4 regions of the Heyndrickxia sp. FSL W8-0423 genome follow, and region 3 is predicted to be linked to each of the others. Evidence: riboswitches for the same ligand, from Rfam matches in the RefSeq annotation. Region 3 holds a riboswitch; each other region holds the start of a gene.
The links. A riboswitch is a leader RNA that binds a small molecule or an ion and turns the genes downstream of it on or off. The one in region 3 is predicted to bind S-adenosylmethionine.
Positions count from the first base shown of each region.

Region 1: it holds a riboswitch for S-adenosylmethionine, as region 3 does, so the genes downstream of both, MKY81_RS06875 (SDR family oxidoreductase) here and MKY81_RS10140 (cyclase family protein) in region 3, are expected to answer to the same signal.
Region 2: it holds a riboswitch for S-adenosylmethionine, as region 3 does, so the genes downstream of both, metK (methionine adenosyltransferase) here and MKY81_RS10140 (cyclase family protein) in region 3, are expected to answer to the same signal.
Region 4: it holds a riboswitch for S-adenosylmethionine, as region 3 does, so the genes downstream of both, MKY81_RS14205 (acetoacetate--CoA ligase) here and MKY81_RS10140 (cyclase family protein) in region 3, are expected to answer to the same signal.

Region 1 is NZ_JBBPBE010000001.1:1,360,270-1,367,929, forward strand. It holds gene MKY81_RS06850 (ring-cleaving dioxygenase) at 1-123, shown strand, start outside; gene MKY81_RS06855 (alpha/beta hydrolase) at 127-735, shown strand; gene MKY81_RS06860 (GNAT family N-acetyltransferase) at 768-1,334, opposite strand; gene MKY81_RS06865 (S-ribosylhomocysteine lyase) at 1,449-1,916, opposite strand; gene MKY81_RS06870 (Na+/H+ antiporter NhaC family protein) at 1,977-3,317, opposite strand; gene MKY81_RS06875 (SDR family oxidoreductase) at 3,330-3,440, opposite strand; SAM riboswitch class I at 3,677-3,785, opposite strand; gene MKY81_RS06880 (arylamine N-acetyltransferase) at 4,094-4,897, shown strand; gene MKY81_RS06885 (diacylglycerol kinase) at 5,260-6,171, shown strand; gene putP (sodium/proline symporter PutP) at 6,210-7,660, opposite strand, start outside.
Region 2 is NZ_JBBPBE010000001.1:3,740,151-3,747,810, reverse strand. It holds gene MKY81_RS19150 (DUF2584 domain-containing protein) at 12-254, shown strand; gene pckA (phosphoenolpyruvate carboxykinase (ATP)) at 327-1,916, opposite strand; SAM riboswitch class I at 2,158-2,341, shown strand; gene metK (methionine adenosyltransferase) at 2,546-3,748, shown strand; gene asnB (asparagine synthase (glutamine-hydrolyzing)) at 3,999-5,897, shown strand; gene MKY81_RS19130 (C39 family peptidase) at 5,921-6,679, opposite strand; gene MKY81_RS19125 (alpha/beta hydrolase) at 6,888-7,660, shown strand, end outside.
Region 3 is NZ_JBBPBE010000001.1:2,003,031-2,010,690, forward strand. It holds gene nrdE (class 1b ribonucleoside-diphosphate reductase subunit alpha) at 1-118, shown strand, start outside; gene nrdF (class 1b ribonucleoside-diphosphate reductase subunit beta) at 136-1,092, shown strand; gene MKY81_RS10135 (dUTP diphosphatase) at 1,158-1,595, shown strand; SAM riboswitch class I at 2,150-2,251, shown strand; gene MKY81_RS10140 (cyclase family protein) at 2,343-3,095, shown strand; gene MKY81_RS10145 (5-methyltetrahydropteroyltriglutamate--homocysteine S-methyltransferase) at 3,132-4,235, shown strand; gene MKY81_RS10150 (DUF3231 family protein) at 4,726-5,739, shown strand; gene MKY81_RS10155 (RraA family protein) at 6,023-6,712, shown strand; gene MKY81_RS10160 (prephenate dehydrogenase/arogenate dehydrogenase family protein) at 6,727-7,605, shown strand.
Region 4 is NZ_JBBPBE010000001.1:2,803,816-2,811,475, forward strand. It holds gene MKY81_RS14195 (ArsR/SmtB family transcription factor) at 1-473, opposite strand, end outside; gene MKY81_RS14200 (DinB family protein) at 542-1,015, shown strand; SAM riboswitch class I at 1,188-1,292, shown strand; gene MKY81_RS14205 (acetoacetate--CoA ligase) at 1,436-3,400, shown strand; gene MKY81_RS14210 (thiolase family protein) at 3,400-4,566, shown strand; gene MKY81_RS14215 (Zn-ribbon domain-containing OB-fold protein) at 4,563-4,988, shown strand; gene MKY81_RS14220 (MFS transporter) at 5,062-6,387, shown strand; gene MKY81_RS14225 (acetyl-CoA C-acyltransferase) at 6,440-7,606, shown strand.

The DNA.
Region 1 (7,660 bases), 640 kb from region 3:
ATGATTGACGAGCCAGTGGATAATCTAGGTGATAAATTAATGCTTCCTCCAAGATATGAAATGTATAGAGAACGGCTAGAAACGGTATTACCACCGATTACACCAAGTAAAAGGAGTGAATGAAACATGAAACATTATTTTCAAAAGGGAACCAACAGTTCGAAACCTGTATTATTGTTACTACATGGAACAGGTGGAAATGAACATTCATTATTACAGCTTGCCGAAATGATTGACCCAGAAGCACCCGTGTTAAGTGTAAGAGGGAATGTGCTTGAGCATGGAATGCCACGTTTTTTTAAACGATTAAGTGAAGGAGTATTTGATTTAGAGGATTTAGAATTTAGAACAAAGGAACTCTCTAACTTCCTTGATGAAGCGGCAAAGGAACATGACTTTGATCGTAAAAATATTGTTGCGGTTGGCTATTCAAATGGAGCAAATATCGCTGCAAGCTTGCTCTTTTATTTTGAAAAAGCGTTACAAGGTGCGATTCTATTCCATCCAATGGTGCCAAGAAGAGATTTAAACATTCCTTCTTTAAAAAATACACCAATTTTTATTGGGGCAGGCACAAATGATCCGTTAATTCGTACATCTGAAACTGAGGAATTAAAAACAATGCTTGAAGAAAAAGAAGCAAATGTCACCATGTTTTGGGACCACTATGGCCATCAACTAACAGAAGCAGAAGTGATGAACGCCGTGAAATGGTATCGCGAAAATTTCTCATAACAGTAATAGAAGCAGCTTACTTTAGGCTGCTTCTAACTTGTTAAAAATTCTTCTACTAATATCGAGTATACCTTCAAATCGCGGTGTTTCCCTTTTATAAACATCCCTTTTCTAGTCGTTCCTTCGTACGACATTCCGATCTTTTCCATTACTCGCTGTGAACCGATGTTTTCAGTGAAGCATCTTGCCTGAACACGAACTAGTTCCATTTTATTAAATCCAAATGCCAGTAACTCCTTGGCAGCTTCCGTTGTAATTCCTTTTCCCCAGTATTCTTGGTGAAGAACATAGCCGATTTCCGCACTATTGTGTCGGGGCTGCCACCCGATATATTCAATGGTTCCAATTAATTTGCCATTTTCTTTATATTCTATTCCCCATGGTGCGGCCTTTTTGTTTTTGTATTGTCCAAGAACAAAATCAATGAATTCCTTTGTATCTTCTAACGTACGATGCGTATCCCAAGACACGTATTTCGATACTTCATCATTGGACCCATAAGAAAACATATCCTCTACATCTTCTCCGGTTATTTTTCTTAGTATGAGGCGGTCAGTTTCCAAAGTAGGCAGATCGCCATAGATTTTCTCAATATCCATAAAAGCACCCCAATGTTATTTTCTCTATTATATATGAAAATTTGAAAATATAAACCAATTTTAAACAAAACAAAAGCTGCCTTTCTATTGAAAAGCAGCCTGTTTGTACGATTATTAATCTGCGAATATCTCTTTCCATTCGTCTTTCTTCGCAAGTAATTCGCGAGCAAGCTCTTGGGCGCCTTCAAGGCTATGACTTGCAGCCCAGCCACATTGAATTTCATTACAAGCTGGAACTTCTTTTGCCTCTAATACGTCATTTAATGTTTTTTCTAACGCGTCAAGGATCCCATCATAATCATCATGGTTAAGGACGGCAAGGTAAAAGCCTGTTTGACAGCCCATAGGACTTAAATCTACTACATGATCGAGATGATTACGTACATTTTCAGCTAGTAAATGCTCTAGTGAATGAAGCGCAGGCATTTCCATATGCTCTTTATTTGGTTGCTTTAAACGGATATCGTATTTATGGATGACATCTCCATTTTGTCCATGAATCACTCCAGCTAAGCGGACATATGGTGCTTTTACTTTTGTATGATCAAGATTAAAGCTTTCTACATTCATTTTTTGTACCATGATATATTCACTCCTATAATAATTAAGTTAGATTTTGAATTATCTTTATATTATAACACATTATAAAGACTTTTCTTTTAAAGGCGGATTAGTAAGAATAGCCTTTTTTCTTTGAAGTTTTGGATATCCGACTAGTATCGCTATCACCCCGCAAATTCCCATCAAGATTGGATAGAAAGAATAAGGGAGTATGCTCACTGGTGAAATGGAAGCAATACTGGCAGCTGCGAGCAATTGACCTCCGTATGGAACAATTCCTTGCCAGCAACTAGAAAATAGATCGAGAATACTTGCTGATTTTCTTCCGTCAATTTCATATTCATCTGCGATATTTTTCGCTAATGGTCCAGTAATAATAATGGAAATCGTATTATTTGCCGTTGCGATATCCGCAACGCTGACTAAACTGGCTATCCCAAACTCGGCACCTTTTTTTGACCTAATTTTACTAGTGACAAAGTGTAATAGATAATCGATTCCGCCATTATATTTAATAATTTCCACTAAACCACCAATCAAAATTGCCACGATCGCAATGTCTTCCATACTCATGACGCCTTTTGCAACGGTTTGTAGAAATCCTAGAAAGTCATATGATCCATAAGCAATTCCGATGATTCCAGCAAAAATGGTTCCCCCCAGCAGTACAATTAAAACATTGACTCCGAGTAGAGCGGCGACTAAGACAGCTACATAAGGTAAAACTTTTACCAATTCATACGGATGATCGCCGGCAACACTTGCATGATTTCCAAGGGTGATGATTCCAAGAAGGATGGCTGTAACAATGGCACCAGGCAAAACGATAAAGAAATTCACTTTAAATTTATCCTTCATTTGTGTTTCTTGTGTTCGCACAGCAGCAATCGTTGTGTCTGAAATCATTGAAAGATTATCGCCAAACATCGCTCCGCCAACAACGGTGGCCATAGCTAATGCTGTAGGGATATCTGTTTGTGTGGCAATCCCCAACCCAATTGGCGCCAATGCGACAACGGTACCCATAGAAGTTCCCATCGAGGTAGAGATAAAGCAACCGATAATGAAAAGTCCCACCATTAATAAATTTGCAGGAAGCAAGGTTAATCCGAGATTGACCGTTGATTCAACCGCTCCCATTTCCTTGGCAACACCGGCAAAAGCTCCGGCTAAAACAAAGATGACACACATTAAAATAATATTTGAATGTCCAGCCCCTTTACAAAAGATATCAATCTTTTTAGTTAATGATTCCTTCCTGTTCATTAATAATGCGACTGTAGCCGCGATAATGACCGCCACACTTAAAGGCATTTTGGAAAAATCATTTGCAAGAATTCCCGTTCCGATAAAAAGAAGTACAAAAATTAATAATGGTAATAGTGCGAGAAGACTTCCTTTTTTTTCTTGTTGTTTTGTCACATTAATTCCTCCTTAGTTCATTGTCATTCCACCTGTTACGTTAATTCCTTGCCCGGTTATATAGTCGGAAAATGCTGATGCTAAAAAAACAACGACATTCGCAATATCCTGTACAATGACCACTTTTTCAGTTAAATCTAAACAATATATTTATTATTCTTATAAGAATAATTGGATATGATGATGGAATATTCCATGATTTTCTTCATTCCTTAAAAATAAAGGCTGTTTTCGTAAAGTTAGTTTTTTGAGAATGGACCGTTCCTTTCCGCTGCAGAAAAGCAACGACCTTTTAGAAAAGAACAAATAAAAGAGGCCACTCAATTTAAAAGAGGCCTCATCATACAAGAAATCGTCCTCTCTTATCTTTCAAAACAAGTGTTTTGCAGGATTTAGCACCGATTCATGATCATCATGAAAGGTTGCCGAGCTTCATAGGGCCAGTCCCTCCGCTACTCTTTATAAGAGATACAATATGAAATTAACGTTACATCTTATTTATTTAAATTACACAAATGCATGAGAAAAGTCAATTTAATTTTTTATAACAAAAAATTCCAGACATTGGCCGGATATAAAAGGGGGTATTCAATAAAGAAAAAAAGAATGAAACAAATTCCTTGTTTCCTATGTCTATAAATATATAAAGAAATAAAAAATAGATTAATATTAAGTTTTTCTAACATACGATTCAATCATATTGCAGGATTTTTCACTTTTTGCGAGAATGAATAAAAGATATATTTTCTTAATGGCATAATGAAAGAGTGGTAAATGTGGAACAAACAATCGAGGACTATTTAAACTATTTAAAATTAGAAAAAGAAACTCCATCTTTAAATTATTTGCAGCGGTTGATACAACAACATTTATCACGAATTCCTTATGAAACCTTCAGTAAGTTTCATTATTTTCAAGAGCATTCAAACTATGTTCCCCCAATTGAGGTTTTTGTAGAAAACTTAAAGGAAAAAGGTTGGGGAGGAACGTGCTATACATTAAACATGAATTTTTCCCGACTATTATCCCGATTAGGCTTTGCTTGTTCATTAGTAAGGGTAAACCCGGGCCATTTAGCCATTATGGTGACGCTTGATCAAAGGCAATATTATGTGGATGTTGGTTATGGCTCACCAATTATGAAGCCAGTTGAGCTAGAAGCAAAGAGAAAACATATTTTACATGGTTTTGGTGAAGAAATTGCTTTTACCCAAAAAACGATGGATAAATTCGAAATTGATCGCCGTTCGAATGGGAAATCCTTCGTAAAAAAGGAAATTGAGTGGACGCCGTTATCTGAGACAGACATTATAGAAGATATTCAACAATCCTACGTTGATGATGATGCTAATACAACGATGAGAAGAATTTCAGCTGTCCGATTTAATGGGCATGAATGCTATTTTTTAAGAGATCACACGATAAAGGTGATGACCTACCGAAATATCCGAGAAATTCAAATGAAGGATTTTAATAAATGGAAAACGACGGTACAAGAGGTGTACCAGATCGATGAACATTCATTACTTGAATCTGTGCAATTTCTTAAAGAACGCGGAGTGGTATTGTTTGAAAAATAATTAATTTGTAATTTTTGTACTAGCCTTAATGTGAGGACTAGTACTTTTTTTATAGGGGTTTCATTTTTATGCATAAATAAATGCATCATAGTGAATAATATAATGATTATTTTGGATTCATTTATTGGGGGTAGCTTGTTTTGATGAAATGCGACAAAAATTCAATAGTACTAGATTTTTACAATCAAAAGCGGTATGATATTGTCGTTAGAATTAATAAGTTATAATGGTCTGGCTATGGCCAGATTTTCTATGTAGAACGAGTTGAGTAGTATACCTATTTGTTTCAAAAAAGTTGTAATATATACTAAAAAGAGATGAGTTTTTATTTATTTTGTAACAAAAAGAGTAGGATGATGAAAATGAAACGAGCACGAATAATATATAATCCAACCTCTGGGCGTGAAGTGTTTAAGAAACATCTTGCGACAGTTTTGAAAAAATTAGAAGTTGCCGGATATGAAACTTCATGTCATGCGACAACAGGTGCCGGAGATGCGATTGAAGCGGCAAAAGTTGCTGTTAAACGTAAGTATGACATTGTCATTGCGGCCGGGGGGGACGGTACCATTAATGAAGTCGTTAACGGGCTTGCCGAACAGAAATACCGCCCGAAATTAGGTGTCATTCCAGTTGGAACGACAAATGATTTTGCAAGAGCTCTCCATATCCCGCGTGATATTGAAGCAGCAACGGATATAATAGTACAAGGTGACACCATCCCAGTCGATATTGGAAAAATGAACGATAGTTATTTTATTAATATTGCCGGTGGTGGGCGATTAACTGAATTGTCCTATGAAGTCCCAAGTAAATTAAAAACGATGCTTGGTCAGTTGGCCTATTATATGAAGGGTATTGAAATGCTCCCATCGATCCGTGCTACAGAGGTAAGGATTGAATATGATGGAAAATTATTCGAAGGGGAAGCAATGCTTTTCTTAGTAGGATTAACAAACTCTGTCGGTGGGTTTGAAAAGCTTGCACCAGATTCATCAATCAATGATGGACTCTTTTCGTTAATTATTTTAAAGAAAACGAACCTAGCCGAGTTTATTCGAGTCGTTTCTTCTGCAATTACAGGAAACCATGTGAATGATCCGAACATCATATATACTTCTGCGAATCATATTAAAGTCACTTCAACGGAAAAAATGCAAATAAATATCGATGGTGAATTTGGTGGACTAGTCCCCGCTGAATTTGAAAACTTATATCGACATTTAAAAGTATTTGTACCGATTGATCATATCCGTCCTGAAGATAGAGTTTAATAAAATCAAAAGGCCACCGATATTGGTGGCCTTCCACTTTACCCTTGTTTCAATAAGACTTTGCTTGCTTCGAATTCCTTTTCAATTTCCTCATTATGTTTGTAGGTAGCTAAGCTAACAACAATACCAACGATTAAGTTTGCAATAAACCCTGGTACAATTTCATAAAGTATTTCATCAAGTCCAACAATATTCCAAATAATGACGGTGACAGCACCGGTAATCATTCCAAAGAGTGCTCCCCAGTTGTTCATCTTTTTCCAGAATAAACTCAAGAATACAACCGGTCCAAATGATGCCCCGAAGCCTGCCCATGCATAAGATACAAGTTTCAAAATGGTTGAATTTTGATCAAATGCTAAAACAGTGGCAATAAGAGCAACTACTAAAACGGCCATTCGACCGAAGAAGACAAGTTCTTTATCAGAAGCATTCCGACGGAACATCAATTTGTATAAATCCTCTGTTAATGCACTAGAGGTAACAATTAATTGCGAAGATACCGTACTCATAATTGCTGCAAGAACGGCAGCTAAAACAAATCCTGCGACAAGTGGGTGAAATAATATTGATCCTAATAGGATAAATACTGTTTCAGCATTGGCTTTTCCAAGTGGAGCACCAATATTATGGAAATAAGCAATCCCAATTAATGCTGTTAAAGATGTACCTAGTAATGAAAGAATCATCCAACTCATTCCGATTCGTCTAGCACTTTTTGTTTCTTTAATCGTTTTAATTGCCATGAATCGAACGATAATATGTGGTTGCCCAACATAACCAAGTCCCCATGCAAGAGCAGATATAATCCCTAATACACTCGTTCCTTTAAATAGATCTAGGAGTGTTGGGTCGATTGAGCGAATTGTATTAAATGTTTCGACAGGACCACCTGTTTTAAAAATTGCAATAGCCGGTACAAGTAAAAGTGCAATGACCATTATTAATCCTTGAACAAAATCGGTCCAGCTAACAGCAAGGAATCCGCCAAACAGCGTATAAGCAACAACTACTCCGGCAACGATGAACAATCCGGTAGTATAATGCAATCCAAAGGAGCTTTTAAAGAAAACAGCCCCTGATACCATTCCAGATGATACATAAAAAGTGAAAAATATTAAAATAACAAGTGAAGAAACTACTCTTAAAAGTTTCGTAGAATCTTTAAAACGGCTTTCTAAGAAAGATGGAATCGTAATCGAATCATTGGAAACTTGTGTATAGGTTCGTAAACGCGGTGCTATTAGAATCCAGTTTAAGTAAGCCCCAATCGTTAATCCAATTGCAATCCAAGCATCAGCTAACCCATTTAAATAAAGTCCACCAGGTAGCCCCATTAATAACCAACCACTCATATCTGCAGCTCCAGCACTCAATGCGGTAACTGCCGGTCCTAAAGAACGTCCGCCAAGCATATAATCGGTTAAATTACTTGTCTTACGATAAGCGTAAAATCCAATTAATAACATCAGCACCATGTAAAGGCCGA
Region 2 (7,660 bases), 1.7 Mb from region 3:
AGGCTGTAACGATGGGGATGCCATTAGAATTAAATACAATGATCATAACTAAAGGAAATGAAAAAAGATTAGAAGAAAACTTATTCATATTGGAAAAGGAAGGATACCGTTTGTATCCAATTGATATTCCAATGGATATACGTAAAACGAAAGAAAGTGAAACAAGAGGAACTGCGGTAATTAGAAAGCTTGAGTGGGAAAGTGAAAAAACGAAAATCACATACCAACTAATTTCATTGAATTCAAGTAATTAATGATAATCGATATAAAGGAAAGGGACTGGAAGGAAAATGTTAGTCATTTTCTTCCAGTCCCTTTCCTTTATATTATTTTATAATTGGACCGCCATGCATTTCAATTTCTTGTGAAAGATGACCGAATTTCTTAAAGTTTTCTTTGAACTTTGTGGCAAGCTCTTGTGCTTTTTCATCATATGCCTGTTGGTTTTCCCATGTTTTATTAGGAATCAACACTTCATCAGGCACTCCGGGTACATGTAATGGAATGTGCAATCCGAAAATATCATCCTGTTTTGTTTCGACCGATTGAAGTTCTCCTTCTAATGCAGCCTGAACCATTGCTCTTGTATAACTTAATTTCATCCGGCTTCCTACCCCATATTCTCCGCCAGTCCAACCTGTATTGACTAAGAAGACTTGAACCCCATGCTCATCAATCTTTTTCCCTAGCATTTCAGCGTATACTGTAGCTGGCAAAGGTAAAAATGGTGAACCAAAACAAGTTGAGAAAGTGGCTTCTGGAGAAGTAACTCCACGTTCTGTTCCCGCTAGTTTGGAAGTATACCCACTTAGGAAATGATACATTGCTTGCTCTTTTGTTAATTTGCTGATTGGAGGTAATACCCCGAAAGCATCTGCTGTTAAAAAGACAATTGTTTGTGGGTGTCCAGCAATACTTGGTTCAACGATATTGTCAATTGCTTGGATTTGGTATGCAGCACGTGTATTTTCAGTTAATGTCGCATCATCATATAATGGTTCACGAGTCAATTCGTCGACCATTACATTTTCTAAAACTGCACCGAATCGAATTGCATCATAGATCTGTGGCTCTTTTTCGCGAGTAAGACCGATGCATTTTGCATAGCATCCACCTTCTATATTAAATACACCATTCGATGACCATCCATGTTCATCATCACCAATTAAGCGGCGATTTGGATCCGCAGATAACGTCGTTTTGCCCGTTCCGGATAATCCGAAGAATAAAGCGACATCTCCTTCAGCACCTACATTTGCGGAACAATGCATCGGTAGAATATCATTTTGAGGTAAAAGATAATTCATGATTGAAAAAATACTTTTCTTCATTTCACCGGCATACTCAGTACCGCCTATAAGAATAATCCGACGTTCAAACGAAACAACGACAAACGTTTCCGAATTAGTCCCATCTGTTAATGGATCCGCTTTCACATTGGGAGCAGATAAAATAGTAAATTGTGCTTCATGGGTTTTTAGTTCCTCTTCGGTTGGTCGAATAAATAATTGTTGCGCAAATAGATTATGCCAAGCATATTCATTTACCACTTGGATCGGTAATTGATTTCTTTTGTCAGCACCCGCAAATCCTTTAAAAACAAATACTTCTTCTTGCTCTTGTAAGTAATTAATCACCTTTGTATATAATTTATTAAATGATTCCTCGGAGATTGGTTGATTTACAGAACCCCAATCGATTGCATCTTTTGAAGAAGCTTCTTCAACAATATATTTATCTTTAGGGGAACGGCCAGTATATTTTCCAGTTTCAGCACGGACCGCACCTGTTGATGTTAAGATTCCTTCACCCCGTTCTAATACCTTTTCCACTAATTGAGGTACAGCTAATTGAGTAAGGACGTTTTTTCCGGCTAAAACATTTGTTAATGTATTTGAAAAAGTAGCTGATTTCATTTATACTAACCTTCCTTTATAAAAAATTTAAGTATCCTTTTATTCGTTAATTAGTATAACACAATTATATATATAGTCTATACTATATGTGCGCATTTTTTTAAAATATATGAAATTGTTAAATTAAAAGTTTTTTCAATTCCACAATATAATAAGGAAGTCAATTGTACAAGTTTAAAATAGAAAAATTATTTATTGACACCATCCAACAAATTGCGTAATATTTTACCTTGAACGGATACTCTTATCCCGAGCTGGTGGAGGGACAGGCCCAATGAAACCCGGCAACCGACATTCTATAGTTAGTGATTTGGAAGTTAGAAAGAGAAGCAGGTTTTGCTCCTCAAAATTCTAACATCTTACTTCTAACAGCTAGGACGCACGGTGCTAACCTGAGGCAAGGTAAAATCCTTGAACGATAAGAGTGAAAGGCATGGGTAATGAACCTTTCCTCACATAGTACATATGATGGGGAAGGGTTTTATTCATTTTTGATATTACCCACTTTCGAAACCTATGAACCCGGATTTTTATGTTTAGGATAAAATCTGTGGTTTATTTCATACTATTAGGGAATGAGTACCGTGAGGCGTAAAAATAGATAGTAATTGTATGAGGGAGGAATAAAAATGTCAAATAAGCGTCGTTTATTCACGTCTGAATCCGTGACTGAGGGACATCCAGATAAAATCTGTGACCAAATTTCAGATGCCATTTTAGATGCAATCTTAGAAAAAGATCCGAATGCCCGTGTAGCTTGTGAAACTTCAGTTACGACAGGTCTTGTGTTAGTAGCTGGAGAAATTACAACTAATACATATGTCGACATTCCAAAAATTGTTCGTGGAACAATTAAAGATATCGGATATACACGTGCAAAATATGGCTTTGATTCAGAAACATGTGCAGTCCTAACATCAATCGATGAACAATCAGCGGATATTGCTATGGGTGTCGATAAAGCATTGGAAGCACGCGAAGGTCAAATGTCTGATGATGAAATTGAAGCAATCGGTGCAGGTGACCAAGGCTTAATGTTTGGTTTTGCTTGCAATGAAACGAAAGAACTTATGCCGTTACCGATTTCTCTAGCACATAAATTAGCTCGTCGGATTGCAGAGGTGCGTAAGGAAGAAATATTGCCATATTTACGACCTGATGCAAAAACACAAGTAACAGTAGAATATGATGAAAATGATCGACCAATTCGTATTGATACAATCGTCGTTTCTACCCAACACCATCCTGAAATTAGCTTGGAACAAATTCAACGCAATATTAAAGAACACGTAATTAATCCAGTTGTTCCTAGTGAGTTAATTGACGAGGAAACGAAATACTTTATTAATCCTACAGGCCGTTTCGTTATTGGCGGACCTCAAGGTGATGCTGGGCTAACTGGCCGAAAAATCATTGTTGATACGTATGGCGGTTATGCGCGTCATGGCGGAGGAGCATTCTCCGGAAAAGATCCAACAAAAGTTGACCGCTCTGCTGCTTATGCGGCACGATATGTAGCTAAAAACATTGTTGCAGCGGGATTAGCTGATAAATGTGAAGTCCAACTTGCCTATGCAATTGGGGTTGCTCAACCGGTATCTATTTCCATTGATACATTTGGTACCGGAAAAGCATCTGAAGATGTATTAATTGATGCAGTACGTAAACATTTTGATTTACGCCCGGCAGGAATTATTAAAATGTTAGATTTACGTCGCCCAATTTATAAACAAACAGCTGCTTACGGTCATTTCGGACGTCATGATCTTGACCTTCCATGGGAAAGAACAGATAAAGCCGAAAACTTACGTAAAGAAACTTTAAATAAATAATACTTTTGCAAGTGGAGTTACAGTATTTGTAACTCCACTTACTTTTGTAAAAATAAGTATTCGCAGTTCTTACCAATAAATTATATATATTGTCTACTGCAAAAAGGAAAAAAAAATGATAGTATAGTATGGTGTGAAAAATGTTGAATACTTGCCCATTATGGCAGGTCATTGGAATCACGTATTCAATAAAATATAAAATAGTAATAAATAAGTATGTTAATTTGGAATGGAGTAGGTGACATACATAATGTGTGGATTTGTTGGTTGTATACATGACAACGAGGTTGGATTAAGAGAAACAGACAGACAACTATTTAAAAACATGAATGATATTATTACTCATCGTGGTCCTGATGATGAAGGATTTTTTGAAGATGAGCATATTCAATTTGGTTTCCGCAGATTGAGTATTATTGATATAGAAAGCGGACACCAGCCGCTAACATATGAAAATGAACGATATTGGATTATTTTTAATGGTGAAATTTATAACTATGTGGAATTACGAAATGAATTGATTGAAGCGGGGCTAACTTTTGAAACGGCTTCTGATACGGAAGTTATCATTGCACTGTACAGCTACTATAAAGAAGACGCAGTTTCTAAGCTTCGCGGCATGTTTGCTTTTACTATTTGGGATAAACAGGAGCAAACATTGATTGGTGCTCGCGATCCATTTGGTATTAAGCCATTCTTTTATAAAGAAGAAAAAGGACGTACATTCTTTGCTTCTGAAAAGAAAAGTATTCTGCTCGCAATGGAGCATGAAGAATTAAATTATGAAGCTGCTCAACATTATATGACATTTCAATTTGTGCCGGAACCGGAAACCATGACAGCAGGAATCAAAAAACTAGAACCAGGCCATTATTTTATTAAAAAATTAGGAAAACCAATGGAGATCAAACGCTATTGGAAAGCGTCCTTCCAGCCTGTACAAAAATCTGAAGATGAATTTATTAAGGAAATTAGAGACGTCTTATTTGATTCTGTCAACGTTCATATGAGAAGTGACGTACCAGTAGGTTCATTCTTATCTGGTGGGATTGATTCTTCGATTATTGCGTCCATTGCGAAGCAATATCATCCAAACATCAAAACATTCTCAGTCGGATTTGAACACAATGGCTTCAGTGAAATTGATGTAGCAAAAGAAACAGCGGATAAACTTGGTGTCGAAAATATTAGTTATATAATTACCCCGGATGAATATATGAAGGAATTGCCAAAAATTATTTGGCATTTAGATGATCCGTTAGCGGACCCTGCATGCGTTCCTTTGTATTTCGTGGCACGTGAAGCAAGAAAGCATGTAACAGTTGTTTTATCTGGTGAAGGTGCGGATGAATTATTTGGCGGTTATAATATTTATAGAGAACCGCAATCACTAGAAGTATTTAATAAAATTCCTGCCGTTGGTAAGTCTTTATTAAAAGCATTAGCGAAAATTTTACCTGAAGGTGTGAAAGGGAAAAGCTTTATTGAGCGTGGAGTAACACCGATGGAACAAAGATATATTGGAAATGCAAAGATGTACAGTGAATCCGAGAAAAAGGATCTGCTAGCACAATATCGGTCAGGATTAGAATATACAGACATTACAAAACAACTGTATGCTGAAACGAAAAATTACGATCCGGTTGATCGAATGCAGTACATTGATATTCATACATGGATGCGCGGTGATATTTTATTAAAAGCGGATAAAATGACGATGGCACATTCATTAGAATTAAGGGTTCCATTTTTAGATAAAGAAGTCTTTAAAATTGCTTCCAAAATACCGACAAGTTTAAAAACAGCAAATAATACAACGAAATACATCTTAAGAAAAGCGGCTGAAGGCGTCGTTCCGGATCATGTGTTAACTCGAAAGAAACTTGGCTTCCCGGTACCAATCCGTCATTGGCTAAAAGATGAAATGCATGATTGGGCAAAACAAATTATTCATGAAAGTGGCACCGATCACATCATTAATAAGCATTATGTTTTAAATCTTTTAGAGGAACATTGCCAAGGGAAAATGGATCATAGTCGTAAAATATGGACTGTCCTCATCTTTATGATATGGCATGCAGTATACTTAGAAGAAAAATATGATTTCCAAAAACAATATAAGCTCCAAACTGAAGGGGTTAATATTTAAAATAGCAGCCGCGGTTTACATACCTATTCGTGGTATGTAATCGCTTGGCTGCCCATCTGCACCCAGGCTTCTTTAAAGTCGTTAATGGGTGCTTTTTTATTTTTCTTACCAGTCAGTGGATCGTTGAAATAAATAAAGTTTTTATCGTAACCTGTAATTAATACTGAATGTTCTTTACTAGTAATGCGGATGGCACCTTTTTTTGTATGCCATGTTGTAAAATAGGAATCAGGGAGCTTTTTGTATTGTGTATTAATAATTACCCAGATTGGTTGCCCGTTTGATAAAGGTATTTTTAATTCATCAAATGAGCTTTTCGTTAGGTTAACTATTTTACCAGGCAAATATTTATTCGCTAATTCAATTATTGGTTGAACATAAACACCAAGTCCCGGTTTACTATACGTATATATATCGCCGACAAATCCGTCGTTTGGGTGCCCATAATAAATGTTGTTGTTAATTATTTTGCGTGGTGTCGGATCTTTTTTAATTTGTTTCGCAAGGGTCATTTTATCACTTTTGATTCCTGCTGAATTTAGTAACATAGACAAGCTAGTTACTTCGCATCCACGAGCTAATTCTGGAAATTGTGAAGTGACGGGAATATCTAAAAGAACCTTGTCCTTTATTTTCACAATCGAATATTGTTTTGAATTTTGGTTGTTTAAATCAATTGTTCGGTCCGCCATTTCACTGGCATGTTCAAAATTTTGATAGCCATAAATAAAAATAATAATAAAAAATAGAAATGCTGTAAAACCTGCTATAATAGATTTCATAAAATCACCTTTACATTATCCTTACTATATACATCGGCATTTTTCGTCAATATTAAAGTTTTTATTATAAAGTAAATAAAAAAGAGCGATCCATTTTATTTTTTCATTTATATAAATGGGTACAATATAAAAGGCTCTTTTCCTATTTTGCTTTTTTCTTTTATAATTAGGAAGAGATTACTATGCTTGAATTAAGGAGGTATCAGATATGTGGAAATGGGAAGCGGATCAAGGTCCAAAAGCTATTATCGTAATGGTCCATGGTGCGATGGAGCATCATGGGAGATATAGTTGGCTCATTGAAATGTGGCGTTCATCAGGCTACCATGTAATAATGGGAGATTTGCCAGGACAAGGAATGACAACAAGATCCCAAAGAGGTCATATCGATTCCTTTGATGAATATATTTTCGAAATAAAAGATTGGGTACAAACGGCCTATCAATTTGATGTACCAGTATTTCTATTTGGACATAGTATGGGAGGTTTGGCGGTCATTCGGACCCTTCAAGAAGAAAGATTAAATCTTGCGGGCGTAATTTTATCCGCGCCATGTTTAGATTTAGTTACCTATCCTTCAAAATTTTTAAGTTTTCTATCAGTATTAATGAATAAAGTTGCTCCGAAAGTGAAATTTTCCAGTGGCTTAACGATAGAGGATGTAACAAGAAATGAGGAAGCACGAGAGCTCGCTTTAAATGATTCTTTATATGTAACAAAAATTTCTGTCAGATGGTACAGAGAATTAGTACAGGCAATGAAACTGGCCTTCACAAATATGTCGAAAATACCAGATATTCCTTTTTTGGTTTTACAAGGTGGAAATGATAAAATTGTAAATAAACAAGCTGTAAACGATTGGTTTAATAAAGTAACACTTTCCGAGAAACAATATAAAGTTTGGCCAAATAGCTTTCATGAAATATTTAATGAACCGGAACGGGAAGAAGCTTTCCAATATGCAAAGAATTTTGTCGAAAC
Region 3 (7,660 bases):
GAATATCTTGAGAAATTATGCGTGGAAAAAAGGCATTAAATCAGTTTATTACATCAGGACGTATACGGATGATGGAACTGAAGTAGGTGCGAACTATTGTGAATCTTGCAGTATTTAAGGGGGGAAAGACTTTAGATGGAATGGAATTATTATGATGCAATAAATTGGAATAATATTGAAGATATTATGGATAAAATGACGTATGAGAAATTAACAGAACAATTCTGGCTTTCGACACGTATGCCTGTGTCTAAAGATAAATCTGATTGGACGAAGCTTCCTGATCCTGAGAAACGTTTAGTAGAAAAGGTATTTGGCGGGCTAACGATGCTCGATACACTCCAATCGGAGAATGGCATTGATGCATTGCGGAAAGATGCAAAAACACAGCATGAAATCGCGGTACTTAATAATATTCAATTTATGGAATCCGAGCATGCGCGAAGCTATTCATCGATTTTCAGCACACTCAATACAAAAAAGGAAATTGAAGATATTTTTAGATGGGCGAGAGAAGATGATTTTCTTCAAACGAAAGCGCGTATCATTGATGAAATATATCAGAGCGGTACTCCGTTAGAGAAGAAAGTAGCCAGTGTCTTTTTAGAATCATTTTTATTTTATTCCGGATTTTACACACCATTATATTATTTAGGTAGAGCAAAATTAATCAACGTAGCAGAAGTCATCAAGCTAATTATCAGAGATGAATCGGCACATGGAGCGTATATTGGATATAAGTTTAAAATTGGTTTCGAGCAATTGACAGATTCGGAAAAAGAAGCGATGAAATCATGGACATACTCTTTGCTTTATAAATTGTATGAAAATGAAGTGAAGTACACAGAGTCCTTATATGACGAAGTGGGCTGGACGGAAGATGTCAAAGTTTTCCTTCGTTATAATGCCAATAAAGCATTAATGAATCTTGGTTTAGCACCACTATTCCCTGATACAGCAGATGATGTGAATCCGATTGTTATTAATGGATTATCTACCGGAACAACGAATCACGATTTCTTCTCAACAGTGGGAAATGGCTATTTACTGTCAGTTGTTGAGGATATGAAAGAATCAGATTATGACTATTAAACAGCTTAGCGATGGGGGCTTTTTGGGCAACCCATCGCTATTCTTTAGAAGTAGAGGAGAAAAACATGTCAACACAACAAATTAAGATTAAATATTTTGATGAAAAATTAATAAGAATCGATAAAATTGTCCAAGGTGACTGGTTAGATTTACGTGCAGCCAAAACTATCGAATTAAAAAAAGATGAATTCAAACTAATTCCGCTTGGCGTTGCAATGGAACTTCCCGAAGGATACGAAGCACATGTCGTCCCTCGTTCAAGTACGTTCAAGAATTTTGGAATCATCCAAACGAATTCCATGGGAGTCATTGACGAATCATATAAAGGTGATCAAGATCAATGGTTTTTCCCCGCATATGCACTAAGAGATACCGTAATTGAAATGAACGACCGTATTTGTCAGTTCCGAATCATGAAAAAAATGCCGACGGTAGAATTAGTTGAGGTTGAATCGCTTGGAAATGCCAACCGTGGCGGACATGGTTCTACTGGAACAAAGTAATACATTTATCGAGGATATTACATATTTTAATGACTAATATGTAATGTCCTTTTTTTCTTTTAATTTTGAAAACCATGTACCTCATAAATGCTGTATGAAGCACTTCTTGTTTTAATTTTGAAAACCATGTACCTCATAAATGCTGTATGAAGCACTTCTTGTTTTAATTTTGAAAACCATGTACCTCAAAAAACGCTGTATGAAGTACTTCTTTTTTAATTTTGAAAACCATGTACCTCATAAACGCTGTATGAAGCACTTCTTGTTTTAATTTTGAAAACCATGTACCTCATAAACGCTGTATGAAGTACTTCTTACTTTAATTTTGTTGATCAAGTTCCTCTTAAACATTATTCAAAACTCTACGACAAAACAAAACAGCCATAGAACCAGTAATCATACGGGGTTCAAGGCTGTTTTTCCTCGTTTCCAGCTAGCTTATTCTATTTAAATGTTAATCTTTCTAAGTATGCAATCTCAAATATTTTATCCATTCATGTTGACAAATTCCTCTCTAAACTGTATAGTAAACCCATAACTTAATATTTCGAATTTTCTTATCCAGAGAGGTGGAGGGACTGGCCCTTTGAAGCCTCGGCAGCGGACTTTTTTAAGTACTGTGCCAATTCCAGTAGCGTAAGGCTAGAAGATAAGAGGAGCAGGTAATGTATTCGTTTATTCACCCCTCTTCTGTTTTCTAGAAGAGGGGTTTTTAGTATTTTAAAAATTTATATATGAGGTGATTTAATGTCAACAGTAAAAACAGACAATGAGCTTTTGAAGGCATTTGAGGTACTGCAAAAGAAGGAATGGGTTGATCTCACACATACTTTTGGCCCGAATTCCCCACATTTCTCAGCTTTTGACGATGCGGAGTTCACAACACTTTTCACCCATGATGACGGCTTTTTTGCACAAAGTTTCCAGTTCCCAGGTCAGTATGGAACACATATCGATGCCCCGATACATTTCGTTCGCAACAAACGTTATCTAGAGGAGCTAGAGTTAAAAGAACTCGTTTTGCCTCTTATCGTGATTGATAAATCGAAGGAAGCGGAAGAAAATAATGACTTTATCTTATCCGTTGATGATGTCCTCAAGTTTGAAGAAGAATATGGAAAAATTGAAGCAGGTTCATTTGTGGCTTTACGCACTGACTGGGGAAAACGTTGGCCTGATAAGGAGGCATTTGAAAATAAAGATGAAGAGGGAAATAGTCACACACCGGGTTGGGGACTAGAAGCCTTAAAATTCTTATTTGAAGAAAGACAAATTAAAGCTGTCGGACATGAAACATTTGATACAGATGCTGCTGTTGATTTTCGCAAAAATGCTTCCCTCGTTGGTGAATACTATGTGCTTGAGCAAGATACATTTCAAGTAGAATTGTTGACTAACCTAGATAAGCTGCCAGCCAAAGGAGCTGTTATTTTCAATATTAGTCCAAAGCCTGAGAAAGCAACAGGTTTTCCAGTCCGTTCATTTGCTATTTTGCCATAATGATAGATAAAAAATACTTAAGGGAGAGAGAATAAAATGACAAAAACATTAATTAAAGCTCCATTTAGAGCAGACCATGTGGGAAGTTTATTACGACCAGCGAGAATTCATAAGGCCAGGAAGGATTTCCAAGAAGGGCATATTACAGCACAGGAACTACATGAAATTGAAACAGACGAGATTAAAAAAGTTGTTGATAAACAAATCGAAGTCGGACTGAAAGCTGTCACAGATGGAGAATTCCGCCGAAGATTTTGGCATACAGATTTTCTAGAGCATTTAAATGGTGTAGAAGGCTATATCCCAGAGCATGGCTTTAAGTTTAAAGGGGAGGAAACCGAACGATACGATGTTCGAGTAGTTGGAAAAATCTCATTTAATCCTCATCACCCACATATAAAGGACTTTATTGAATTTAAAGAAATAGTTGGTGACCGTGCCATTGCAAAGCAAACGATCCCGAGTCCTAATCAATTATTTAATGCCGGTATTCGTAACTTGGAAGTTTATGCAGATATTGAAGAATATGCAAATGATATTATTCAAGCATACCGTGAGTCAATCAACGCCTTTTATGATGCCGGATGCCGTTATCTTCAGCTAGATGATGTCTACATTGCCGGTCTTAATGCACCGGAAATTCCATTTAATGATAGCGGTTATTCCCGTGAAGAATTAATCGAATTGGCCTTACGGGTTGCAAATGGCGTACTGGAGGATAAACCGGAAGATTTAATTGTAACGACTCATCTTTGCCGTGGTAACTACCGATCGAAATGGGCTTTTGAAGGCAGTTATGCAAAAATCGCGCCAACTTTATTTGCAAAGGAAAAAGTCAACGGATTTTTCTTAGAATATGATGACGATCGTTCGGGAGATTTCGAACCTTTGGAATACATTCCAAATGGCGGTCCCCAAGTCGTTCTGGGAGTCTTCACATCGAAGCATGGCACATTAGAAGAGAAGGAGACGATCAAAGCACGCGTGAAAGAAGCAACAAAATACGTACCATTAGAGCAATTATGTATCAGCCCGCAATGCGGTTTTGCCTCTACGCATCATGGGAATATTTTAACGGAAGAAGAGCAATGGGCGAAGTTGAAATATATTGTGGATCTTTCTAAAGAAATATGGGGTTAGGAAATACTTACTTAAATAAAGCAATTAGCAGATCAAATCGAATATGATTTGGTCTCTTATTTTCCACTAATATATCAACGATTATGGGATATTACTACTGTAATTAGAAAATTGTAGTCAACTTGTTGATTTTTTTTACTTATTGATGTCCTTTTGAGCAACCAAACATCATCAAAATAAGCGGATATTTTCCGGATAGCCAGCAGAATGGAGCTCAAATCGTGGTATATAAGCGGAATTTTTCCGATTAAGCAAAGAAAAATGACTTAATTTCACGTTTTTTGAGTGAATAGTCGGAATTTTTCTGTCTATTTAAGGTATTTTCAGTGCTATTTCTGAATTAAGAGAAATTTTTCCGCTTATTTATCAAACTCGATATACAATCCATCTAGGATGACATGCTTTTCACTCATCCGTAATGAATAATGTTTCGGTTTTAATACCATCATAAATATAGCAATAGCGATATTTAGAAGGACGTGAAAAAGTAATGACCGAACATAATATTCCGCTTACTGCTTCGGAAATGGGTTTTCTATGGACTCAATATATGAATGATAGTTTAGCTATTTGTGTCATGAAATATTTTAAAAATATTTGTGAGGATAAAGAAATCCATCCTCTTATCGAGAATTCCCTAAGTATAGCAGAAAACGACATCAACATTATTACGGAGATTTTTAAAAAAGAAAATTGCACAATACCAGTCGGTTTTACTGATGAAGATGTAAATGTAAATGCTCCGAGATTGTTTTCCGACGTATTTATTCTTATGTATATACAAAAATTAGAGATTGTTGCAATGGCGACTATTGGTATAGCAATAGGTGTTTCTGCACGTTCGGACGTAAGTGATTTTTTTAGAAATTTACTTGTTTCCGTTTCCGAATTACATGATAAGGCGAGAAAAGTTATGTTATCAAAAGGTGTATATGTCCGACCGCCGCATATACCAAGTCCGGATAAGGTTGATTATGTAAATAAACAAGGTTTTCTATTTGATTTTTTAGGTTCTCATAAACGACCATTAACAGCGATTGAAATTACACATCTTTACATCAACATTCAAACAAACGCAATGGGAAAAGCATTGATGGCCGGGTTTGCCCAAGTGTGTCACAATAAGGACGTCAAACAATTTTTTTTAGAAGGAAAGGGAATTTCCAACAAGCATATTAAAAAGTTTAGTTCAATCTTAGCTAACGGTGATCTTCCCACCTCTATGCCTTGGAATTCTTACGTTTCAGACAGTACGGTTGCACCATTTTCTGATAAATTGATGATGTTTCATACAATTACTTTGATTGCCGCAGGAATCGCAAATTACGGTACCGCTGCTGGGTCATGTGCACGAATGGATTTAAGTGCCTTGTATACACGCCTTTCAGCGGAAATTGCCTTATATGCGGAAGATGGTGCCAACCTTATGATTAAACATGCTTTTCTGGAAGAACCACCGAAAGCGGCCGACCATAAAGCACTTGCCAATAAGCCAAAGTCATAAAGCGTATCGGGGAAAAATTGAAACAACTTTGTATTATGGGTCTTCATTCGTGAAGACTTTTTTTATTTTTACAGTTTGAACGCTAAAAAACTATTTACATCGTTAAATAACGATGATACTATTTCATTAATGTAATAATAAATATTACACAAAATAATAAAAGTGTTATTTTTACTACAATGATAATCGATAAATTTTTTCGCTTCTTTTGAAACCGTTATCATTCTATTAAGTAGAAAAATAGGTTTGAGAAGTTAAACATTTATCTTAAATAGGGGAGTGTATGCAATTGAGTCATTCAGCAACGCTTTTGTCTCAAGAAATTATTGCAAGGGCCAAAAAACTAAATACAACACTTATTTCAGATGCTCTAGGTTGTACTGGTTCAATGGATTACAAAGTTAAGCCAGTCTCGTCGGGGATGAAAGTAGTTGGAACTGCTTTAACAGTCGATATGAGAGCAGGAGATAATCTTTTTTTACATCAGGGAATTTACTGCGGGGGAGAGGGATATGTGCTTGTCGCAGATGGAAAAGGGCATACAGAAAATGCTTATCTGGGTGAGTTAATGGCCGGAGCAGCAAAAGCACTTGGTCTTGAAGGAATTGTCATTGATGGGCTTGTCCGTGATAAAGAAATGCTTAGTGAAATTGGGCTGCCAATTTTTTCAAAAGGTTTTATTCCTAATGGGCCATTTAAGGATGGACCTGGTGCTATTAATATACCAATTTCCTGTGCGGGAGTTACCGTTAATCCAGGTGATTTAATTGTTGGAGATGATGACGGAGTCGTTGTTGTCCCAAAAGATAAAATTGAAAACGTACTCATAAAAGCGGAAGCAAAACTTAAATATGAGGAAAAACGTCTGCAGATAATTGCTAGCTATGAGGAGAGAAGAAAACAAGGAAATACAGATAATATCAATATTGCCCCAGAATGGCTAGCAGAAAAAATGAGAGAGTTTGGATTTTAAAGGAGAGAAAAGAAATGAATTTAGGGTTCATTGGATTTGGGGAGGCAGCCTTTGAATTAGCGTCTGGCCTGTACGAGCAAGGAATAGGAAAGATGAAGGCATATGATCCACTTTGGATTGTGCCGGAATATAGCGAACTTATTCGAAACAGGGCTAAAGTGTCAAATGTGACAATGGTAGAATCATTATATGAGTTAATGAAAGAAGTAGAAGCTGTCATTGTTGCAGTACCTGCACATAAGGCGCTTGAAGTAAGTGAACAACTAATGTCACATGTTAACAATAAAAGCATTTATATTGATGTTACGGCTGCAAACCCGAAAGTCAAAAAGCAAATATCGTCAAATATAAGCAATTCCGGCGGAAAATTTGTAGATGCTGCGATGATGGGACCTTTGCCAGTTTATAAACATAAAGTGCCTATTCTTGCCAGTGGTAATGGAACGGATGTTTTTATTGAAATGATGTCTGTTTATGGTATGAATATCGAGAAGGTTAGCGAAATACCCGGTGAAGCAACTGCTGCAAAATTAATACGAAGCATTTATATGAAAGGAGTCGTGGGGCTGTATATTGAATTATTAGAAGCTGCTCACCATTTTAATGTCGAAAATCTTGTCATTGATTCACTGAGCGAAACGATTAACGGCAGAACATTTGAAGAAACAATGAATCGGCTCGTGACGGGAACAGCACTTCATGCAACTCGACGTTCCATTGAGCTTGGCGGCACAATTGATATGCTAGAATCAGCCAAGATTGATTCATCGATGTCCGTAGCAGCCAAAGCAAAAATTGAAAAACTTGCTTTATTAAATTTAAAAGAGAAGTATCATGGCGAAAAGCCTGATCACTGGCGGCAGGTAATTGAGGCATTTAAGGTTACAACATAAAAATTCAGTGACTAATTGAGGAGAAATAATTTTGAAAATTTAGAAAGAAGGTGCA
Region 4 (7,660 bases), 800 kb from region 3:
TTAATTCTTAATTGAAGAAACCAGTTTTTCCCTTGTTCAGTAACAACAAATGCCTCCTTGTCTAAAATGATGATTTTTTTATCAAGCAAAGATTGAGTCACTTTTACACCAAGTTCTCCAGCTAAATGGTCGTAGCAAGTTCGACCATGACGGACTTGTTTCATTTGACTTGATTGTCGTAATGTGCGAATTTCAGCTTGCGGTGCGATCGTTCCTAATTTTTCAATGACCTCGGCGACTTCCTCATTGGCTAGCCGGTAGTAACGATGTCTTCCGTGCTGCTCCATTACTAGTAGATTTCCTTCAACAAGCTTTGCAAGGTGGGAGCTAATTGTTGAATGGGATACTTTCGCCATATAAGCTAGTTCACTGGCTGGCAGTGCTCTCCCATCCATTAAACGATCTAAAATGATGGCACGCGTTGGTTCGGCTATGAGTTTTGCAATATATGAAATATTCGGATATACATTCATATTTCGATGATACCCTAAATGTTTTTATACTACAATAATCTAGTAAAGAATTTACGGGAGGAATTTGAATGAATTCGATTGAGTTAAGTATTTTAAATTTGCAAGAAACACGTCGTCGTTCCATTAAATTATGGAGGTCATTGCCTGATAGCTGGATTGAATGGCAACCGGATAAAGATGCAATGTCTTTTGGAGAAATGATCCGTCACGTTTGGACATCTAGCTATTATTATCATTTAATGTTAGAGAAAAATGGTTCAATTAAAGAGGAGGCACCAGCTTCATTTGATGAGGAACCGATTATATCAATAGAAAAAGAAATTGAACTATCGAAACCCTACTTTGACAATTTCATTTCATATGTTCAATCTCTTTCAACCGATGAATTAAAAAATAGACTTATCGATCGCAGTGATGTAGGCTATCAGCGATACTTAGGGGACATGCTTCTGCGAATTGCCTATCATGATGGAGTTCATGCCGGACAATTTTTACAATATTTACGTATGATCGGTTTGGAAAGACCGTTAATATGGGATTAGAACTGGGATACAGGACTTTAACCAGTATCACGATCATGAATAATAAAAATATTTCTAACAGCCACATGAATGTAAGTGTTTTCACACAGCCTAAGAGTAAAAAAATAATTGACAATCAGATTGATTGATTATAAAATTCAATTTATTAAGAAATTTAAACCAATTAAATATATTCTTATCAAGAGCGACTGAGGGACCAGGCCCAATGACGTCCAGCAACCCCCTATATGGAACGGTGCTAATTCCTGCAGATACGTATGTATCTGAAAGATAAGATGAGGACCCCTCTTCTTATTGTGATGAGGGGTTTTTTATTTAAATATTTTGGATGAAGAGAAGTACAATAGTCGTCTTCATTCGTTAATCCAAGTAAACCAATATTATAAGTTATATTTGATTAGTTTAGTGGAGGGATAAATGATGAAAAAACAAAACAATGTATTAGATCCAAACATTTTATGGAAGCCAAACGAAAATTGGATTTCACAGTCTAACTTGAAAGGATTTTCAGAGCAGGTTGGATTTCCTCTCTTTCCCTATGAGCGCCTACATCGTTGGTCAATAGCTCATCCGGAAGAGTTCTGGTCTGGCGTTTGGGACTTTGCAAAAATCATCGGAGAAAAGGGGAAGAAGGTATTCATTCCACCCACCGTTGATGGAATATTAGGAGCCCAATGGTTCCCGGGGGCTCAATTGAATTTTGCAGAAAATGTTTTGATGGGAGAGGAAGAAGAAATAGCTGTAATTGTTGCTGGAGAGGATGGTACTACTTCACATTTTTCACTACGAGAATTACGTAGCAAGGTGGCGAAAGCGCAAGAAGGTTTACGGAATTTAGGTGTAAGAAGTGGAGATCGTGTTGCTGGAATTGTGACAAACGAAATCGAATCATTAGTAGCTTTATTGGCAACTGCCTCATTAGGAGCGGTATGGACTTCGTGTTCCCCAGATTTTGGCTCTCAAGGTATTATTGATCGGCTTGGCCAAGTTCAACCAAAGGTATTGATTACAGTGTTGGAGTATCAATATAACGGTAAACATTTTGATATCCGTGATAATATCCGTGCGATTTCCGAGGTCCTTGACGAGGTGTCAGCCATAGTAACGTTAACTGAAGGCGATGATTTTTTAAAGAACCAGTCAAAGCATGTATTAAATTGGAATCAACTGTGTAAAAACGGCCCGTTCATTCCGGAATTTACGAGAGTTCCTTTTAATCATCCTTTATACATACTCTATACGTCGGGAACGACAGGGCTTCCAAAAGCGATTGTCCACTCGGTCGGCGGTACTTTAATTCAACACGTGAAAGAACATCAGTTGCATTGTGATATAAAGCATGGCGATATATTGTTTTGGTATACAAATACCGCATGGATGATGTATCCCTGGTTAATTTCGGGACTTGCGAGCGGCGCCGCAATTCTCCTTTATGACGGATCACCATTACCTAAGGACAATATTGGAGTTTTATGGGAGATTGCTGAAAAAGTTGGCGTCACACATTTTGGTACGAGTCCAAAGTATTTGGAAACTTTACAAAAAGCCAGTTATTCGGTTGGTCAGGAGCATAATTTGTCACAGCTTCGTAGTGTTCTTTCTTGCGGTGCACCACTTTCAGCCGAACAATATGATTGGGTCTATGATTATATTAAAAAAGACATTTTACTAGCATCGATTTCCGGTGGAACCGAAATTATTGGCTGTTTCGTAATGGGCTCTCCCGTACATCCTGTACGTCGAGGAGAGATTACTTGTAAGGCACTGGGGATGGCGGTCGATGTGTTCGATGAAAAGGATGTATCTGTTCTTCATCAAAAAGGTGACTTAGTGTGCACAAAGCCGTTTCCGAGCATGCCACTTACGTTTTGGGGAGAGGACGGTGACGAACGGTATTATTCATCCTATTTTACTAAACGTCCTGGTATTTGGACGCACGGAGATTTAGCAGAACAAACTGATGAACAATCAATCATCATCTACGGGCGCGCCGATACAACTCTTAATCCTGGCGGTGTACGTATAGGTACTGCTGAAATTTACCGTGTTCTGGAGCAAATTCCGGAAATAGAAGATTCATTGGTGTTTGGTTTACCAAATGCGGGAGATGAAGAAATAGTATTGTGCGTGGTTTTGAAGGATAGAGAATTAGATAGTGATTTAGCTGATGTTATTCGTAACAATGTTCGTAAAAAAGCTTCTCCACGGCATGTACCTCGTCGTATTTACAGTGTAAATGAGGTTCCTTATACAATTAACGGTAAGAAAGTGGAAGGCGCTGCACGTTCAACGGTGTTAGGACAGCAGGTGAAAAACAAGGGATCCCTTCATAATCCAAATAGTCTTCTAGAGTATATTTCCTTATTAGAAAGGAGCTTCGTATGATGATCAAGCGACGTGTTCCAAATTGCGCAATCATCGGTATTGCGGAACTTACTCCGGTTCGTTATACAGATGGAGCAACGACTTTAGGATTAATTGCAGAGTCGGTTCGATTAGCGGTCCAAGATGCTGGGCTAGATAAAGAGGGGATTGATGGTCTTTTAGTCGGTCCACAAGTGGGTGAAACTCCACAACATGTACCTGCAACAGTAGCGGAGTATCTTGGTCTTGAACCGAAAGTTTCAAATGTGGTCGATCTTGGAGGAGCAACCGCTGCAGGAATGTTGTGGCGAGCTGCAGCAGCCATTGAAGCTGGGATGTGTGAAACAGTTGTATGTGTACTGGCGAATACGAATGAAAGAAATGGAAATCCACGTTCACCTAATCGAAACCCCATTCGGGAATTCGATGTACCATTCGGAGCATCGGGTGCCAATACTTCATATGCCTTATTGAAACGGCAACACATGGAGGAATATGGATCAACTCAGGAACAATTTGCTCTTATTGCACATTGGGCAAGAAAAAATGCTCAACTCAATCCGAATGCAATTTTCTATGGGAAACCACTTTCCGTCGAGGAAGTTTTAAATTCACCACTGATTATCGATCCGATGCATTTATTTGAAATTGTAATGCCGGTTGGTGGTGGTGCAGCATTCGTTATCACTTCTAAAAATAATCTACCTAGTGGAGACCATCCACCGGTTTTTTTACTTGGTGCAGGGGAAAAAATCACTCACCGGGCTGTCAGTCATGCTCCGGCTTTAGAATCGGCACCATTATCATATGCTATTTCAGCTGCACTTGGTCAAGCAAATGTAAGTGTACAAGATATCGATTTACTTTCTTTATATGATTGCTACACGAGCGTTGTAGGTATCACGATTGAAAATGCTGGTTTGTGCGCACCTGGAAAATTTGGTGATTGGATGAAAGACCATTCATTTGGACACGATGGGGATTGGCCACTCAATACTCATGGAGGTCAACTTGGGGTTGGGCAAGCAGATCTTGCTGGAGGTATGTCCCATATAATCGAAGCTGTGCGTCAGCTAAGGCACGAAGCAACTTCTCGACAAATTCGAAATGCAGAGCTCGCACTCGTTACCGGAAATGGTGCGACGTTAAGTGAAGCTACAGCTTTGGTACTGGGGGTGGAGTCATGAGTGAGAAGTATGAACATCTCGTCGTTCCCGGTCCTACGATAACCACTGTTTCAAAACCATTCTGGGATGCAATAGCGAGACATGAATTTTATTTACAAAAATGTACAGATTGCGATCAATGGATTTTTTACCCACGAACGTTATGTCCATATTGCTGGGGCAATCAATTAGAGTGGAAAAAGGCTTCCGGGAAAGCGCGGTTGAAAACATGGGGTGTTGTACATAGGCCAGGACATCCTGCTTGGCAAGATGTGACTCCTTATATTCTTGGAGTGGTTAAGTTAGAAGAAGGACCAACGATGATGACCCATCTGTTGCTCGACTCAGATCAAGATTTACAAATAGGTTTACCATTACAAGTAAGTTTTACAAAATGTAATCAAGTCTGGATGCCTTTTTTCACTAGGTTGTCAGATAACTAAATTAACTTTTACCTTTATGTAAGTTCAACAAGTTTTTTAAAATAGTTAAATGTAAATAGAGGAGGGGTTTGTTTTGGCTCAAAGTCTATTGATTGAAAAGGAAATAATAGAAAAGGAAAAGGACTTTTCCAAGGAGCATCGAAAAGTTGCTCTCGCTAGTTTTATAGGAACGACGATAGAATGGTATGATTTCTATCTATATGGAACGGCGGCTGCACTTGTTTTTCCAGCATTATTTTTTCCTAATTTTGATCCACTATATGGGACATTAGCTGCATTTGGCTCTTATGCGGCAGGATTCATCGCTCGACCGCTTGGAAGTATGGTATTCGGGCATTATGGAGATAAGCTAGGACGAAAGAAAGTACTAACGATTTCTCTTTTGCTTATGGGAATATCTACATTCTTCATGGGATTACTCCCATCGTACCATTCAGTTGGAGTACTTGCACCACTATTAATTAGTCTCCTACGTGTTATACAGGGATTTGCCATCGGTGGCGAATGGGGATCAGCTGTAGTAATGGCTGTGGAACATGCACCGAAGGGGAAACGGGGACTTTTCGGAAGCTTTCCACAAATGGGAGTTCCTGCAGGGCTCCTTCTATCCACGGGTGTATTTTCATTCGTATCAACAAACATGTCAAATGAAGCCTTCCTCAATTGGGGCTGGAGAATTCCATTTTTATTAAGCATTGTGCTTGTTACGATTGGACTCTATATTCGTTTAAAGGTGAGTGAATCACCAGTATTCCTAGACGTTGCAGAAAAAAAGCAACAAGAGAAACGGCCAGTTATAACTGTTCTACGTAATCAGAAGAAACCATTGTTTTTAACGATTGGAATGAAATTAGTACAAAATGCTGTGTTTTACGTTTATTCCGTATTTATTCTGACTTATCTTGTAAGTACACATGGGATTGATCGCTCGGTTGGACTCAATGCAGTGATGATCTCTTCGGCTATTGGATTTGTTACGATGCCACTATGGTCTTACTTATCCGATAAGATCGGACGAAAGCCAGTATATTTATTTGGAACAGTTGCTTCAACATTATTTGTTTTTCCTTTTTTCTGGTTTATGAATTCGGGCTCCGTTTTTTTGATAACAATTGGAATTATCCTAGGCTTGAATGTTTTACATGATGCTGTTTACGGACCGCAGGCTGTGTATTATTCCGAACTCTTTTCTACAAAGACACGGTTAAGTGGTGCATCAATCGGTTATCAAATTGGAGCGATTCTCGCGGGAGGATTTTCACCGATTATTGCTACTGCTTTGCTAGCAAAATTCGATGGTCAGTACTGGCCGATTGCAATCTATCTAATTGCACTTGGGGTGCTTAGTATTATTGCTACTTTATATGCACGCGAAACGTATCGGAACTCATTGACATGACTTATTAAATTCATTGACATGAATTTTTAGTGATAAAATTTCAAATATAAGGGTGATTCAATTGAAAAAGGCTGTTTTGATAGATGGTGTTCGTACCCCGATTGGTAGGTTCAAAGGGATGTTCCACTCTAAATCAGCGATTGAACTAGGTGTTAATACAGTTTCTGAGTTGATTCGTCGTTATCCTATAGCAGCACAAGCCGACGGTGCTATTTTTGGTCACGTTATTCAAGCCGGACAGGGCCAAAATCCGGCACGTCAAGTTGTGTTTAATGCTGGGATGGATATTAATACACCAGCCATCACATTAAACAATGTTTGCCTTGCTAGTTTAGCAGCTGTAGCTGATGCTGCTCGTCGAATAGAAAGGAGCGAAGGGGATCTATTCGTTGTTGGTGGTTTTGAATCTATGACGAATGCTCCGCATTTTTCTACACTACGCAAAGATGTCAAAATGGGATCAGTAGAATTTAAAGATTCGCTAGACGATGGACTATGGTGTGCACTCTCCAATGAATCGATGGGCGGAATATCTGAAAAGGCGAATCGCCAATTTAATATTAATCGCCAAGAGCAGGACGAATATGCAGAACAATCACAATTAAGGGCCGCCAGAGCTCAGGTCTCCGGGATATTTAAGGAAGAGATTGTGGGGGTCCCCATTTCTGAGCAACTTATCACAGAAGATGAATGTATACGCCCTCAAACCACGCTTCAAAAATTACAAATGCTTAAACCTGCATTTGAAGAAAGTGGCACAATTACTGCCGGAAATGCCAGTCAAATGTCAGATGGTGCTAGTGCTGGTCTAATTTCAAATGTAGATACTTGTGAAAAAATTGGTAAAGCACCACTTGCTACAATCATCGATTGGGCATTCGTAGCCGGACCGGATCCTACACTACATTTGCAACCTGCAAATGCAATCAAGTCGTTGCTGGAGCGTACAAAATTAAGATTATCAGATATTGATCTGTTTGAAATTAACGAAGCTTTTGCGAGCGTTGTGATCGCTTCTCAACGCAAATTAGGGTTACCAAGTGATATAGTTAATGTGAATGGTGGTGCGATTGCCCTAGGTCATCCTTTAGGTGCTAGTGGGTTTAGGACATTATTAACTCTTGCCTTTGAACTTAAACGTCGTGGAGGAGGAAAAGGTATTGCCTCCTTATGCGGTGGTGGAGGTCAAGGAGCAGCAGTTTTGATAGAAGTGGAGTAAGCGGATGCCACCTTATGAAAACTTATATATTGTAAAGAAAGAAGACCCATATAT